DNA from 2 places in the Brevibacillus sp. NL20B1 genome. Region 2 is predicted to be linked to the other one. Evidence: a T-box and tRNA genes for the amino acid it is inferred to sense, from the RefSeq annotation. Region 2 holds a T-box; the other holds one or more tRNA genes.
What was found. A T-box is a leader RNA that pairs with one kind of tRNA and senses whether it is charged. The one in region 2 lies ahead of KDN35_RS13120 (valine--tRNA ligase), so its partner is inferred to be a tRNA-Val.

Region 1 (8,029 bases), on a different contig from region 2:
ACGATGGCCAATCTGTGACGATTACGATTCCGTCCTGGCCGGCCGCTGCTTCGTACTCGTCTTCGGCGTAGAGACACGCATCTCCCCACAGCTGCCTGGCCTCATCCAGCGCCTGCGGATCATACAGCGTCAGTTCTGTCCCCAACTGCAGCAGTTGGTTGATGATGGGAATTGCCGGGGATTGACGCATGTCGCTGGTTCCCCCTTTGAAGGCTGTTCCCAGCACGCCAAGTTTGATGCCGTCCAGGGTGTTGTAATAATCGCTGATCTTCTGGACAGCGTAGCGATGCTGCATGCGGTTGCTCTCCATCACTGCTTCGATGATCGGCAGGGGCATCCCCCTCTCGCGGAAAAAGTGCGCAAAGGCTGCCGTGTCCTTTGGCAGGCAGGAGCCCCCGTAACCAGGACCCGGTTGAAGATAAGCCGGACCAATACGAGGGTCCTGGCCAATCGCCCGAGCGATTGTCAAGACATCTGCACCGACCAGATCACACACTCTGGAAATCTCATTGATAAACGCTACCTTCATCGCCAGAAAGCTGTTTGCGCTGTATTTGATCATCTCTGCTGTCTGAAAGTTGGTATAGATAAACGGTACCTCGCGTTCAATCAACGGCTGATAGATCCGCTGCAACCGCTCGATTGGAGCAGAGCGATCCGTCCCGATCACAACGCGATCAGGCCGCATAAAGTCGGCGATGGCCGATCCCTCCCGCAAAAATTCAGGGTTGGTCGCCACCTCAAAAGAACAAATGCCCGCCAGCCGTTCCCCGAGAAATTCCTTCACTCGCTGGGTCGTGCCCGGCGGGACTGTGCTCTTGATCACGATCAGTTTGTCTTCCGTCATGTGTTCGCTGATGGTGGACACGGCTGCGAACAGGTCGGACAGTTCGACGCTGCCATCAGGGAGACTGGGGGTTCCCACCGCGACAAAAATGACATCAGCGGATCGAATTGCAATGGAAGCATCGGGTGTAAACGTCAACAGTCCCTTCTGCATACTCTGGGCCATCCATTCTTCCAGTCCCGGTTCGAAGAAAGGAACCTGCCCTTTGTTCAGCGATTCGATCTTCTCCTTGTCCACATCGGTACAAACGACAGGCCATCCAAAAGCAGAAAGGCCGACCGCTGTTGTCAATCCGACATAACCCGCTCCCAACACGGCAACCTTATCCATTGCTCTCACCTCTGTTCCGATTCTTGCTGATCCAACTTCTCAATTCGCTCCATGGTATGGGGAGAGCGATCCACGCCCACAGCCCTGCCAGATAGGAAAAGGCAAACTTCCATCCGTGCGTCAGCAATGCCACCTCGTATGCTTGCTGCCAGCCCACACCAGCAGTCACCAGCGAAAACGTCATGACACTCTCATACGTACCCAACCCGCCAGGCGTAAAATGAAACAGCTGCCCTGCGATCGTCATGCTGTTTACCCAGAGACCTTTCAGTACGGAAAGATCGATGGACAAGGCATTCGTCACTCCCAGCACAACAAACGCTTCCAGCCCCCAGCTGGCAGCAATCGCCGCACAGATGAACCATCCTTTGGGGCCCGTAAAGGCTGTTTTGACGATCTGCACATGTTTTTTCAGCAAGGGCTTTTTCATCCCCCAGCGGAGCAAAACAACCAGACCTGCTGCCCCGATACCAGCGACCAGAAACAGAGTCGTCCACGCGTATGCGAGCCCCATCCAGAAGACGCCGATCCCCGCATATGCCGCCAGTACCAACAGATCAAGCGATCGCATCACCACGACAGAATGCAGGGATTCATCCCACTGCACATCCTTTTCTTTCGCCAGCAATCCAATTCGCACGGCGTCCCCTGCCTTGACGGGCAAAACGTGATTGATGAACAAACTGTAGAATTGCGCATACAAAAAGACAGAAAACGCGACATCCTTATTCACATACCATTTCCAGGCAAACGCTCTGAGACAAAAGGCCATCCCGTAGAGGAGCGCCATCCCCGCAAGCGTAAACGGATGGTGAAGCAATGTGAGGAGCTGTCTGTTTATCGCCTTCAGATCCAAGAAGAACACGCACAATCCCACAAATGCGGCAAACAACATCAGTTTACACACAAAAAAAAGCAGACGCTTCCCCATACTCATCATGTCCCTCTTCCCGCCTGGAGGTTTACGCACTTCCGTATTTCCAACAGAAAGATTATAAAGATCATAAAGGCAGTTCGCAATGATTGTCAGCTTCTCCCTGATTTTTCCGCCGGGCCAGAAAAAAACCCCCTGCGTTCCCAGGGGTTACAGTCTGTAGACAAAGTCCGCGGTGTTATGTGTGATGGTTTCCGCTCGCTCTCTTGATGACCAGCGAAGGAGTGGGTAGCGTCCGCTCCAAAACGCGGAACGGGCAGGAGGGCCAACATGTGGGTATTTCGAAGAAGTCAGACTTGTGCCCCCTGTCTTCCTCACGTCCTGCGCTTCTCCGCTGAGGAAGTCGTTAGAGGAGCTCGTCTCGGCCCCCATCACTCCATTTATTCCCCGACTTCGCGTAGCACGATAAGGGGAAGGACAGTGCCTTTCCTAATGTCCTATCGATGTAATACACACCATCAACCAATTTGAGTGAGAAAAGGGAATCTACCTTTGAAGCTGAATGGTTACGTTATAACCAAATTCTTGGAACATGTAAACTAAGTTTGAACCGTCTATCAAGGTAATCGGCTTATCTTTTGCAAACTCTCTAGAGTCATTCCCAAAGTAACTGGTTGTAACTAATATACCTTTTGTAGCCCCTTCCGCCATTAAAGTCCCATAAAGATCCCTGACGGCTGAAACAGGAACCACGTTATTATACCGTTTCGCCTGGATTACAAATTTTCCACCTCTTATCGGATCCGGATCAAAAGCTATTGCGTCGACTCCCCCATCACGACTCGCTTGTGTCACCTTTACTTCTGCACCGTCTTTGGAAAACACCCTGGCAAATAATTCTCTAACTAGGTGTTCAAAATCCTCCCAGTCCATGGTCGCAAGATTCGTTTCAGCGTTTAGACCAGCTAGAACATCTCTGGATTCAACGAACCTTGAATCCTCTTTCTTTATATCAAGAATGGGTCTTACCGGGGCTAGGTGTGCTAATGGGCCAGCGGAAATTCCTTTTAAGTTTCGGAAACATTCTTTGGGATCGACCCTTTCAAGATTTAATGCTTCGAACTCTTCTCGAGATGCCTGACAGGACATTATACAAGAACGAAAGTCATTGCCTGTTTTCGGATCAACACCACTTATCCACCCGTTAAAAACAACCGATTTTACGGCATTGATGTAAACAGATTCAAAGACCTCATGAATGGTTCGAAGGCAAATTTGATATAGAACATTTTCGTAGTAAATCTCAAATTCTTTCTTTTTCATTTCGACACGATCGATAGCTTTGCGAGAAGCAACATACTTGTATTGAATAACTTTGGGTACGGATTCTTGTGATGGTAATTCAAAGGAAATAATGATGGTACCACTTATCGGTTCATACTGAACTTCATAATCTCTTTCTAATCCTTCAGGATATGTAGAGCGTTCGAGTACCATATAAACATACTTTTCGATTGCATCTCCATGTCCTAATTCGAAATCGGTTTTAAACTGATCAATCAATTCGTTTTGTTCTTTCTGTTTAGCTAAAAACTCTTCTTTTCTTTTTTCATATTCTTTCAATCTGGTCTCGAACAAAGTTTTTGCCTCATCTACTTTTTTAAGTCGGGCTTCTTTCTTTGATTTGAAAAAGAATTCAAGGATCCGATTTTCCTTGGGCACATTTAATTCATTCAATATATTATCAAATTTCGGACTTTTTTCGATATCTTCATACTCGTTCTTCTCTTTTAATGCCTCCCAGTTTAGCTTATCATCTACTCTCAAAGTAGATTTGAGAATATTTTTGTAATCCTCAATCAACTTTTGTGCCTGTAAGGTATCAAATTCCGCCTGGCTTTTAAGGTCAGCTATTGCAGCTCGTTCTCTCTCTTTTAATTCCCTTTCTTTCCATTTTCGTAATTGTTCTTCCGCCTTAAATTGAACCTCTGCCTTGGTGGCCCCTTTTATTTCCTTATATACGCCTAAGTAACTATTCGTCACAATAGTACTATAATAATATTTTCGTGCCATACAGATACCCCCTAGCTATGACCGAGTGTCACTATAAATTTTCTCCAATTAGTTCCTTATTCCTACATGTATTATCGAACAAAATCGACAATATTAAAGAACCTCCTCTTAAGGAGGTTCCATTGAGTTCTTAACAAGAAATGAAATAGATACATGTTTTCAGTAATCTCACTTGTCTACATGCAACGCCTTTAGTCAATATGGCTGTATGAGGATAAACAAAAAATTAATGCAGCAACTCTTTATACCTATATCTAACGAAATACAATATCATCCCTACCTTAAGCAAGGTAGAATGTATAATCTGACCCCGATGATGCTTCAGCAATATAATCATCTCATAAAAATTAAAGTATATAGGGCCTTGTGACCAAGAACGTGGCATTGATCAGCCCAACGTATAAAAAAGAAGTTCTCTTTAAAATACCAATCAGTTCCGAAAGTTTTTTGGAGATTGCGAAGGAAAGCTCGTACTACATGATTTTTTCTCATCATAACATCGGGCAATTGAAAGAGGGAAATTCTTGGACTAGCTTGGGGTATGTTAATCTTGAGAAAGGATATCTGGTAAGATGTTTTGATCACTGTCCTAAGGACGGGGATCAGTAGCTCTTTTGGACCACAAAACGAAAAAAATCAAAAAACCCTTGATTTCTCAAGGGTTTCATCTACTTATGTATGGTGATCCGGACTGGGTTCGAACCAGCGACCCCCACCCTGTCAAGATGGTGCTCTCCCAACTGAGCTACCGGATCATGTTATGTAACTTTTACAATCGTCTGTCTCATGGTGGGCCCTGTAGGACTCGAACCTACGACCAATCGGTTATGAGCCGACCGCTCTGACCAACTGAGCTAAGGGCCCGAATCGTACCGGACGCCGATCACATGATTTAATATACCTGATTTCTTTTTCGATTTCAAGAGAAAAAATCAAAATTCCTGTAAAAAATTTTACCGGCATAGAAAGAACCATTCTCTGCCAGCTTCACGTGCAAGAGAATGGCCCTGTTCTCGCTTGGTTTTCCGGTAATGCTTCTGCATCATCTCTGCCTGAATGAGACCGTACTGCTCAAATGAGACCGCATTTCCCAAATGTTTCAGCATTTCGCGAAAGCTGACCCGGGAGCTGTCCGCCCCCCTTTTTCACCCAGCCTGATCCGCTTTCTGTTCCGCAATCCGGATCTCGGCCTGTTTGGCTTGCTCTTCCTGCTCGTCACGCAGGCGGTGGGCCATGCGGCTGGAGGCGTTGGCGGCGATGCTGGCGACGAGGTCGTCCAGGAAGGTGTGGACGCGGCCGGAGCGTTTGGTGTCCAGGCGTTGGATGACGCCGACCTTGTGTTTGTCCAGGTGGCCAAAGGTGGTGACGGCGATGCTGCCGTAGCCAAACACGGAGCCGAGCGCAAGGGTCTCATCGCAGCCGAACAGGCCTTCGTCTGTCGCGATGAGGGTTTGAAGCGGCTCGGACAGCATGCCTTTTTCCGCCAATGTATCCAATTCCACGCCGACGAGGATGGCGTGCTGCATTTCCCTTTTTTCCAAAACGGCTTTTACGCTCTCGATGCAGGGTTCCATGGTCAGGTCGGGATGGTACGGCGACTGCATCAGATAGACGATTTCGGCAATATCCTCTACCGTGACGCCGCGCTCTGCCAGGCGTGTCAGGGCGGCATTTCTGACTTCGCTGCTGTGTACGTGCTTCTTCATTGAGACAACCCCTTCCACGATTGAGTGAAGTCACTTTTTATCATAGTATCATACGCTGGCAGAATTGCGACAATCTTTCGGCTGGAAAGGTTTTTTGTCCGATGGAGGAGTTGGGAAAACATGGCCGGGCGGGTCGCCCCTCCCTCAGTTATGAAAACGATTTCCCTGTCCCCTTGGCTTTCGGTATAATGAACGCAGCCACGAAAAGGAGGACATCCCTGTGCCGCTGAATGAAATCACACTGACGAGCAACTTCCTGGGAACAACGGAACATCTCCTCATCTATACCCCTGAGCGGTACTCCCCGCTCTACTCCTATCCCGTGCTGTACGTGCAGGACGGCGAGGATTACCTGTCGCTGGGCCGGCTGGCGACGCTTCTGGAACAGCTCCACCGGGAAAAAGAAATCCCTGACCTTATTGCTGTGTTCCTGCCGGTGGACAAGTCCCGGCGGTACGCGCGTTACCATCCGGACGGTGATGAGCATCTGGCCTACCGGCGCTTTTTGGCTGTCGAGGCCGTTGGGTATGTGGACCGTCACTACTCCACTCACCCGCTGGGGCAGGCGCGAACGCTGCTGGGCGAGTCGTTGGGCGGCGTCGTGTCACTGTTTACGGCGTTGGCGTATCCGCACACGTTTGGCCAGGTGGCCTGCCAGTCTGCCGCGATGGACGAGGCGCTGAACCGGCGTGTCGCCGAAGCGGAGCTGCCCGCTTCCCTGCACGTCTACCTGGAAGTGGGAACGGAAGAAACGGCGGTGGAAACGTCGCGCGGGACGCTCAACCTGCTCGCGGCCAACGAACGACTGCGCGACATCCTGCAAACAAAAGGGGTCACCCTGGCTTATGAGACCTTTGCGGGTGACCACACGTGGGGATATTGGCAGGCCAACCTGCCGCGCATGCTGCGCGCGCTGTTTGGGTAAACTTACCGTGGCCGTTCTTTTTGCGTGCCGTCTTCCTTTCCTGGCGAGACGAGCGCCTCTTCGAATTCCGCTTTGCGGATGACGGTAATGATTGTAAAGGTGAGCAGCGCCAACAAAAACAAAACGAGGAACATAAAGGTAATCATCATGGCTGTTTTCATGATTATTGGGACACCTCCTTGCTGTTAACAGTCTGTCCCATCGTCGAAGGAATATACGGGTTGACGCATAACATTACACAAATGGCGAATTTTCTGTTAAAATAAGTGGATATGATGGCATGTTCAAAAACGTGAAGAAGGAGGGGTTCCATATGAAATACAGTATCGTCGTATTCCCATCCAGCCAGGTGCAAGAGATCGCCAACTCATACCGGAAACGTTACGACCCGACCTTTGATTTGATCCCGCCGTACATCCGACTGAAAGAGGCGTTTGAGCTGGAAGAAGACCGCCTGCCTAATCTCGTGAGCCACCTCGAACAGGTTGCCCAGTCGACAGATAGCTTTACCGCTCATTTCCACCGCATCTCGACGTTTCACCCGACCAGCAACGTGATCTACATTGCCGTGCAAAACAAGGAGCCGTTTGTGGCCCTGCACGAAAAGATTGTGAAGAAATGTGTCAATACTCCGGAAACATACGCCTACGTGCCTCATCTGACCATCGGGCGCGATCTGTCCAACGACGAGCTGCGCGACGTGACCAGCCAGCTGAGCATGCACAAGATCGACCTGACCTCGGAGATTGACAGCTTCCACTTGATTCGTCCGCTGGAGGACGGCACCTGGAGCGTATACCAAACGTTCCACTTGAAAAAATAACCGTGAGGCGATTATTCTCGCGGGCGGGATAGCAAGCGGGCGTTTGAGCGCAGCCCCCTTCACGGCTTGTGAAAAGAGAACTTCGGCGCAGAGCGAAAGGAAGCGTGACGATGAACCAGGTGTACCAAATCGAGACCGTCCAGTCTGACAAGCAGATGAACGATGCCCTGTCGGTGCGGCGGGCCGTGTTTGTCGAGGAGCAGCAGGTGCCGGAAGAGCTGGAGATTGACGAGCATGACCGGCCGGACACAGGGACCGTTCACTTCGTCGCCTACGCGGGGGAGACGCCCGTGGGAGCAAGCCGTTTGCGGCCGTATGCTCCCGGTGTGGGCAAAGTGGAGCGGGTTGCCGTGGTGAAAAGCGAGCGGGGCACCGGCCTGGGCCGGGAACTGATGCTGGCCGTGGAGCAAGCCGCCCGCCGTCTTGGCTACCACAGCCTCAAACTGAACGC
Region 2 (8,029 bases):
CCTGAGGAACGGATGGTGCTGCCGCGCCTGCAGGCAAAAGCGGTCTATCTGCCGGTTGCCTACGTGGGCGGGGACTACGTGGATTACGTCCGGATTGACCAGCGCTACACCTGCTTTGTCGTGGCAGACGCATCGGGACACGGCCTGCCGGCCAGCCTGATGGCCAACAGCATTCGCAGCGCGCTGCGGGCAGTGATCCAGACGTGCTGGGAGCCTGACCAGATACTCTACAGGCTGAACAACCTGCTGTATGCGGATTTGAGCAAAACGCGCTCGTTCATCACGATGTTGATCGTGGTGTACGACGCTGTTGCCCACAAGCTCTTTCTCAGCCGGGCGGGCCATCCCCAGCCGCTGTACCTGTCGGCCAGCAAGGTCGGCCTGTTCTCCTGCGCCGGGGGCTTGGGGCTGGGGTTGTCGTCCGACAGCCGCTACGTCCGGGAGGAAATGGACATTACTGAAGACGGCATGCTGCTCGTCTACACGGATGGCCTGCCAGACCTGAAGCGGCGCGATTCGAGCCGCTGCCCCGACAGATGGCGCCGGGAATTGTCCGCATTGTGGAACGAATGCCGGACATCGGCCGAAGATCGCATTGCCCTGGTGGAGCAGCGCGTCTGGGAATTGACCCGCGCCTGGCAGCAGAAGGATGACATTTCCTTGTTGATCCTTCAGTTTCAAACGGCTGCGAAGAAAGAGGGGGAAGGAGCATGATACTGTGTGAGCGGTGTCCCGACGAGCCCTCCTGCCGCAACTGCCTGAACGAACTGCGGGTGGGCCGCTCGGCGCAGAAGGTGCTGCCGCCCCGGCAGGTTCGTCTGACGCTTTTGGCGGACGGCGCGGAGGCTGTCGCGGAGCTGCGCGCGGTCAGCCGGACCGCAGTGGGGCTGTACTGTCCCGGGCAGCCGCTGCATGGGCGAATTGAAGTGGAGCTGGCCGCCGACTTTCGGATTATCGGCAGCCTGGTCCGGGGAATCCGCAATGTGCCGTATTACGTGCTGGATATTGAAAAGGTGCTGCGCCGGAACGAGGTGCTGGAGCGGCTGCTCCTGGATGAGTTTCACCGCTGGCATCTGAGCGGGGAGCTCGACCCGGCCTCGCTGTTGAAAAACATGCGGGAGCGGAACGACGAGTGGAGCCGGATAATCAAGCAGGAGCTGCAGAAGCTCTCCATCCTGCGCCAGGTGGGGGCGATCTACCTTTATCTGGTGGAGGACGGCCGCCTGCGTCCGCTCGGGACAGCTCGGGTGGACGAGCCGCTGGAGCAGGAGATGCGCCGTCTGGCGGCACGGGCGGCGGACGCGGGCACCGCGCTCAGGGAACAGGTCGTGGCGCCGGACGGGAGCCGTGTCTACGAGCTGTACGCGTCTCCCCTGCCGGACCGGACGTGCGGCCTTGCGCTGATCGACATTACGGAGGCGATTGCCGAGGAGCGGCGGCGGCAGAAAAAAGAGTGGGATTTGTACAAACAGGTGTTGGCGTCGGTGACGGGCGACAAGCTGGTCCTGTTGACTGACGAGGAACTGTTTGTACTGATCAGGGAAGGAGAGATGCTGGCTGCCATTGACGTACGGGCTCCGGAGGATTTGAGCAGGCTGAGGCGCGAGTGCCGACGGGTGCTGGAGCCGCTCGGAATGGCGGACAAGCGTCTATTGCAGTACATCGTGGCGCTGAACGAAGCGGCCAGCAATACGCTGAAGCACGGCAGCGGCGGTACGGTCACTCTCTACCGGGCAAATGAGCAAGTGTGCCGCGCCGTCGTCCATGACCAGGGGGGCGGCATCGATCTGGAAGAACTGCCGCGTGCGACGCTGATCCAGGGCTATTCCACCCGAAACTCGCTGGGTGTCGGGTTTCACGTCATGCTGCGGTGCTGCGACCGGCTCCTGCTTTGCAGTTCGTCGGCGGGCACAAAACTGGTCTTGGAGTGCCGCGTCCAACCATTGTGAATGTTTGGGAAATGCACAAAAGGGTAATACATGAAAGCAGGGAACTGTCAGTACCGGTGGCGTGATGAGAAAACCAAGGGAGAGGAGTTTGTGCATGGAATACCGGGCAATCGAAGCGGACGGACAGGCCGCGCTGTTTTTTGCCGGAGAACTGGACATGGCCGTAGGGGACGAAGTGGGGCGGCTGCTGCGCGAATACGGGGAGCGGAATCAACGCGTGACGGTTGACTTTCGCGACGTGACGTTTGTCGATTCTTCAGGGATTTGCAGCCTGTTTTACACCACCAAGGATTTGCTTAGTGCGGGCAAACACGTGGAAATCGTCAACGTGCGGGAAGAGATATTGGACATCCTGGAACTGCTGGGGTTTGCGGAGGCGCTCGGCATTGGCGTCAAAAAAGCGTAGCAGGCCGGGTTTGACGGGCTGCGCGCAGTTTGTATATAATAATAACCTAGAATCTGCAACAGAACAGGGAACAAGCGATGAACGGGAAGAGTAGGCCAGGACGCCTTGGCAGAGAGGGAGAATCATTTGCTGCGAGATTCTCTAAGGCAGGGAATGGCTGAAGGTCGCCCGGGAGTTGTTTCGGTGAAGCGATGCCGCTTAGCCGAAACCGGTCAACAGCCGTTATGTGTCTGAGGGAACGCACGCCCCGTCTGTCTTTTCGACGCGCCGTGTGTTAACAAAGGTGGTACCGCGAAATGATCCTTTCGTCCTTTGGATGAAAGGTTTTTTTATTTTCCGAAGGAGGATGTGCTATGTCGACTCAACCGACGCAAGACATCGATCAACTGCTGCCGAAGAACTACGATCCGAAGGCAGCGGAAAGCAAATGGTATCCGTACTGGATCGAAAAGCAGTTTTTCAAGGCGGAGCGTGATCCGGACAAACGTCCGTTCACGATCGTCATCCCGCCGCCGAACGTGACGGGCAAGCTGCACCTGGGGCACGCTCTGGACACCACCCTGCAGGACATCATCACCCGCGCCAAGCGAATGCAGGGTTACAGCACGCTGTTTTTGCCGGGGATGGACCACGCCGGAATCGCCACTCAGGCCCGCGTGGAAGCAAACCTGCGCGAACAGGGCATTTCCCGCCACGATCTGGGTCGGGAGAAGTTTTTGGAAAAAGTCTGGGAGTGGAAGCACATCTACGCCCAACACATCCGCGACCAGTGGGAAAAGCTGGGGCTGGCGCTGGACTATTCGCGTGAACGCTTTACCATGGACGAAGGACTGTCCCGGGCGGTGCGCGAGGTATTCGTCCGTCTCTACGAAAAAGGCCTGATCTACCGCGGCAACCGCATCATCAACTGGGACCCGGTCGCACGCACGGCGCTCTCCGACATCGAGGTGATCTACAAAGAGGTGAAGGGCGCGCTGCACCACATGCGCTACCCGCTGGCTGACGGCAGCGGCTACATCGAAGTGGCGACCACCCGTCCGGAAACGATGCTGGGTGATACTGCTGTCGCTGTTCACCCGGATGACGAACGATACAAGCACCTGATCGGCAAAACGGTGATCCTGCCGATTGTCGGCCGGGAAATTCCGATCGTAGCTGACGACTACGTCGACCCCGAGTTTGGTTCCGGCGCCGTGAAAATCACGCCGGCCCACGATCCGAACGACTTTGAAATCGGCTTAAGACACAACCTGCCGCAGATCGTGGTCATGGACGAAACCGGCACGATGAACGAAAACGCCGGCAAGTATCAGGGCCTCGACCGCTTCGAGTGCCGCAAGCAGATCATCAAGGACCTGACCGAGCAGGGCGTCATGTTCAAAATCGAGGAGCACATCCACCAGGTGGGTCACAGCGAGCGGAGCGACGCCGTCGTCGAGCCGTACCTGTCGACGCAGTGGTTCGTCAAAATGCAGCCTCTGGCCGATGCTGCCATCGCCAATGCGTACAGCGAGAACAGCGTCAAATTCGTTCCGGAACGCTTCAAGAACAACTACTTGCGCTGGATTGAAAACATTCGCGACTGGTGCATTTCCCGTCAGCTCTGGTGGGGACACCGGATTCCGGCATGGTACTGCCAGGACTGCGGCGAGACGATTGTGTCCCGCGACGACGTGACCGAGTGCCCGCACTGCCACAGCCACAAGCTGGAGCAGGACCCGGACGTCCTTGACACCTGGTTCTCGTCCGCGCTCTGGCCGTTCTCCACGCTGGGCTGGCCGGACGAGACCGAGGACTTGAAGTACTTTTATCCGACCAACGTGCTGGTCACCGGCTACGACATCATCTTCTTCTGGGTCGCCCGGATGATTTTCAGCGGCCTGGAGTTTACCGGGAAAAATCCGTTTGAGACCGTGTTGATTCACGGCATTATTCGCGATTCCGAAGGGCGCAAGATGTCCAAGTCGCTGGGCAATGGCGTCGATCCGATGGAAGTAATTGAAAAATACGGGGCAGACGCGCTCCGCTTCACGCTGGCGACGGGCAACTCGCCGGGGAACGACCAGCGCTTCTACTGGGAGAAGGTGGAATCCAACCGCAACTTCGCCAACAAGATCTGGAACGCCTCCCGTTTTGCCCTGATGAACATGGCCGGCTTCCGCTACGAGGACATTGACCTGTCGGGCGAACTGTCCACGCCGGACAAGTGGATTCTCTCCCGTCTGCAGGCTACCATCGCCGACGTGACCCGCTTGATGGACGCGTTTGAATTTGGCGAAGCAGGACGTGTGCTGTACAACTTCATCTGGGACGATCTCTGCGACTGGTACATCGAGATGGCCAAACTGCCGCTGTACGGCAGCGACGAGGCGGCGAAGAAGACGACCCAGTCCGTGCTCGCCACCGTGCTGGATCAAACGCTGCGCCTCCTGCATCCGTTCATGCCGTTCATCACCGAGGAAATCTGGCAGGCGCTGCCTCACCAGGGCGAGAGCATCACGGTGGCGGCATGGCCGACTGTCAATGAACAGTGGAGCTTCCCGGATGCCGAGGCAGAGATGAACCTGCTCATGGAAGTGATCCGCAGCGTGCGCAACATTCGCGCCGAGGTCAACGTGCCGATGTCCAAAAAGATCGAGCTGCTGATCAAGCCGGGCGACGCCGTTGCGCTGGAACGCCTGAACCGGGGCAAAGAGTACATCGTCCGCTTCTGCAATCCTGAACGCCTGGAGATCAGTGAGCAGTTGGCGACGCCGGACAAGGCGATGTCCGCCGTGGTGACGGGTGCGGAGCTGTTCCTGCCGCTGGCCGGGCTGATCGATCTCGACCAGGAGATCAAACGCCTGGAAAAAGAACTGGCGACGCTGCACAAGGAAGTAGAGCGGATCGAGAACAAGCTGAACAACCCGGGCTTTATGGCAAAAGCCCCGGCAAAAGTGATTGACGAAGAAAAGGCCAAACTGGCTGATTACATGGAGAAGCGGGACAAAGTGATTGCCCGCCTGGCGGAACTGAAAAGCGAATGAACCGCCGACCTTTCGCATACTTTTGAGAATGGAGCAATGCGGTATGAACGTAAACCGTTTGGAAGGGTACAGTGAAACGCTTGACTGGCTGCACGGGCTGCTGAGATTCGGGCAGAAACCGGGTCTGGAGAGAATGCGGTGGATGCTGCAGGAATTGGATCATCCCGAGCGCAGGCTGGCGTTTGTCCACGTCGCCGGCACGAACGGAAAAGGCTCCACCTGCGCCTATCTGACGCAGATGCTGCTGGAAGCCGGCTACAGCGTGGGCACGTTCACCTCTCCGTATCTGCTCGATTTTCGCGAGCGGATTCGGTTTAATGGCGTCATGATCCCCGAGGATGATCTGGTAGCGGTGGCCAATGAGGTGAAGCCGCTCGTGGAGCGCTGCGCGGCGGAAACGGAGTACGGCTCGCCCACGGAGTTTGAGGTGATCACCATGATCGCCATCCTTTACTTTGCCAAGATTGCCAGACCCGCCGTCGTCGTGTGGGAAGCGGGATTGGGAGGACGGAACGACTCCACCAACGTCGTCTTTCCGCTCGTTTCGGTCATTACCAACATCGGCATGGATCACACGGATGTCCTGGGAGGCACCCTGGAGGAGATTGCCCGGGAAAAAGCGGGGATTATCAAACCGGGTGTGCCTGTCGTGACCGGTGAACGGCGGCCGGAAGTGCTCACCGTTTTCCGGGAACACGTCGAGAAAGCACGCGGCACACTGTACACAATCGGTCAACACTTTGACGTGGAGCAGCTGGAGGAGCGGATGGGTGAGCAGCTCATCCGCTACCGCAGCCTGCACCGCCGGCACGAGACGGATTACCGGCTGGCCATGAACGGCCCCCATCAGGCGGATAATGCTGCCGTTGCCCTGATGACGATCGACGTGCTGAAAAACTTCTTCTCCTTTTTGCTGGAAGACGAGGAAATTGCCCGCGGACTGCAACAAACTCGCTGGCCAGGACGTCTAGAAGTCGTCTCGTCAAGACCGACGGTCGTGTTGGACGGGGCACACAACCGGGAGGGAATAGAAGCGCTGGTGAGCAGTCTGGAGCGGTTGGTGACAGCAGACACCCGGCTGCACCTGCTGTTTGCCGGACTGGCGGATAAGCCGCTTGCTCAGATGGCCGAGGCGCTCAAACCGCTGCAAGAGCGTGTGAAGACCATACACCTTGCGACGTTTGACTTTCCTCGCGCCGCCGAGAGCCGGCAATTGTACGATGCGTTTTGCTCGGGAGGATGGCAGACAGAAAGTCTTGAGTCCGTCTCCGACTGGCAGGCGTTTCTTTCTTCTTGGGTGAAGGACAGCCGGAGGGTAAACGGCGACGATTGGTTGGTTGTCTGCGGTTCGCTCTACTTCATCGCCCAAGTACGCGCGTTCTTTCCCACTACAGTAGAAGAGGCAGGTGAATAGGGTGGATCAGGCCCAACGCGTCCACTTTGTGGGCATTGGCGGATATGGCATGAGTGCCATCGCCCGCGTCTTGATCGACCTTGGCTACAAGGTAACCGGCTCAGATGTCGCAATGAACGATCTGGCCCAAAAACTGGTGGAACGGGGAGCTGTCGTGTATATCGGCCACGATGCCAAGCATGTCGCAGGCAGCGATCTGGTCGTATATTCCACCAGTATTCCAAAGGATAACCCGGAAGTCGTCGCGGCCCAGGCAAGCGGCATTCCTGTGCTGCACCGCTCCCAGATGCTGGCCCGTATTCTCAACGAGCGGACGGGCGTGGCCGTTGCAGGTGCACACGGCAAGACGACGACGACTTCGATGATCGCCCACGTTCTGGAAGAGTGCGGAGTAGATCCGACGTTTATCATCGGTGGAGAACTGCTGAATGCGGGAACCAACGCAAAAGCGGGCAAAAGCGATATCGTCGTTGCGGAAGCGGACGAGAGCGACGGCTCCTTCCTGGAGTATCGGCCTGTGTACGAAGTCGTCACCAACATTGAACCGGACCACCTGGAACATTTTGGCGGCGATTTTAACAATCTCAAGCGGGCGTACGCGCAGTTCCTCAGTCACTTGAAACCGGGCGGAAAAGCGATTCTGTGTCTCGACGATCCGACTGTCCGGGAAATGATGACAGCGGTATCCGAAACAGTGATTACGTACGCCATCAACCCGTCGTTTGTGGATCAGGCAGATTTCAGCGCACGGTCGATCCTCTGCGGCGACCGCCGCACCCAATGCGAGGTGTACCGACGTGGAGAGCTGCTCGGCGAGCTGACGCTGCACGTGCCGGGCAAGCACAACGTGGCCAACGCACTGGCAGCGATTATCGTCTGTCTGGAAGCGGGGCTGAGCTTCGAAGCGGTTGCGCAGGCGCTGGGAACGTTCAGAGGAGCAAAACGTCGGTTCCAGATTATCGGAGAAGCGCGTGACATCCTCGTGGTGGACGACTACGCCCACCATCCGACGGAAATCATGGCCACGCTGAACGGCGCCCGGGCGTCGGGCAGACGCGTGATCGCCGTCTTTCAGCCGCAGCGATTCACCCGCACGTATTTTCTCATGGATGAGTTCAGCCGGGCGTTCAAGGAAGCGGACGAGGTGATCATCACCGACATCTACTCCCCGGCTGGCGAGGAGAAAATCGAAGGGGTGACCGCCGAAGCGCTGGTGGAAAAGATTCGCACCAAC

Region 1: it has a tRNA-Val gene. The T-box ahead of KDN35_RS13120 (valine--tRNA ligase) is inferred to sense a tRNA for this amino acid. The anticodon was not compared.

The regions. Positions count from the first base shown of each region.
Region 1 covers NZ_JAGTPT010000014.1:24,068-32,096, forward strand. The annotation lists gene KDN35_RS11145 (UDP-glucose dehydrogenase family protein) at 1-1,177, opposite strand, end outside; gene KDN35_RS11150 (lysylphosphatidylglycerol synthase transmembrane domain-containing protein) at 1,170-2,117, opposite strand; gene KDN35_RS11155 (restriction endonuclease) at 2,598-4,124, opposite strand; tRNA gene KDN35_RS11160 (tRNA-Val) at 4,804-4,879, opposite strand; tRNA gene KDN35_RS11165 (tRNA-Ile) at 4,912-4,988, opposite strand; gene KDN35_RS11170 (phosphatidylglycerophosphatase A family protein) at 5,270-5,830, opposite strand; gene KDN35_RS11175 (alpha/beta hydrolase) at 6,051-6,755, shown strand; gene KDN35_RS11180 (hypothetical protein) at 6,758-6,916, opposite strand; gene KDN35_RS11185 (2'-5' RNA ligase family protein) at 7,069-7,578, shown strand; gene KDN35_RS11190 (GNAT family N-acetyltransferase) at 7,689-8,029, shown strand, end outside.
Region 2 covers NZ_JAGTPT010000018.1:17,215-25,243, forward strand. The annotation lists gene KDN35_RS19920 (SpoIIE family protein phosphatase) at 1-714, shown strand, start outside; gene KDN35_RS13110 (ATP-binding protein) at 711-1,949, shown strand; gene KDN35_RS13115 (STAS domain-containing protein) at 2,044-2,355, shown strand; T-box leader at 2,424-2,671, shown strand; gene KDN35_RS13120 (valine--tRNA ligase) at 2,709-5,381, shown strand; gene KDN35_RS13125 (bifunctional folylpolyglutamate synthase/dihydrofolate synthase) at 5,425-6,795, shown strand; gene murC (UDP-N-acetylmuramate--L-alanine ligase) at 6,797-8,029, shown strand, end outside.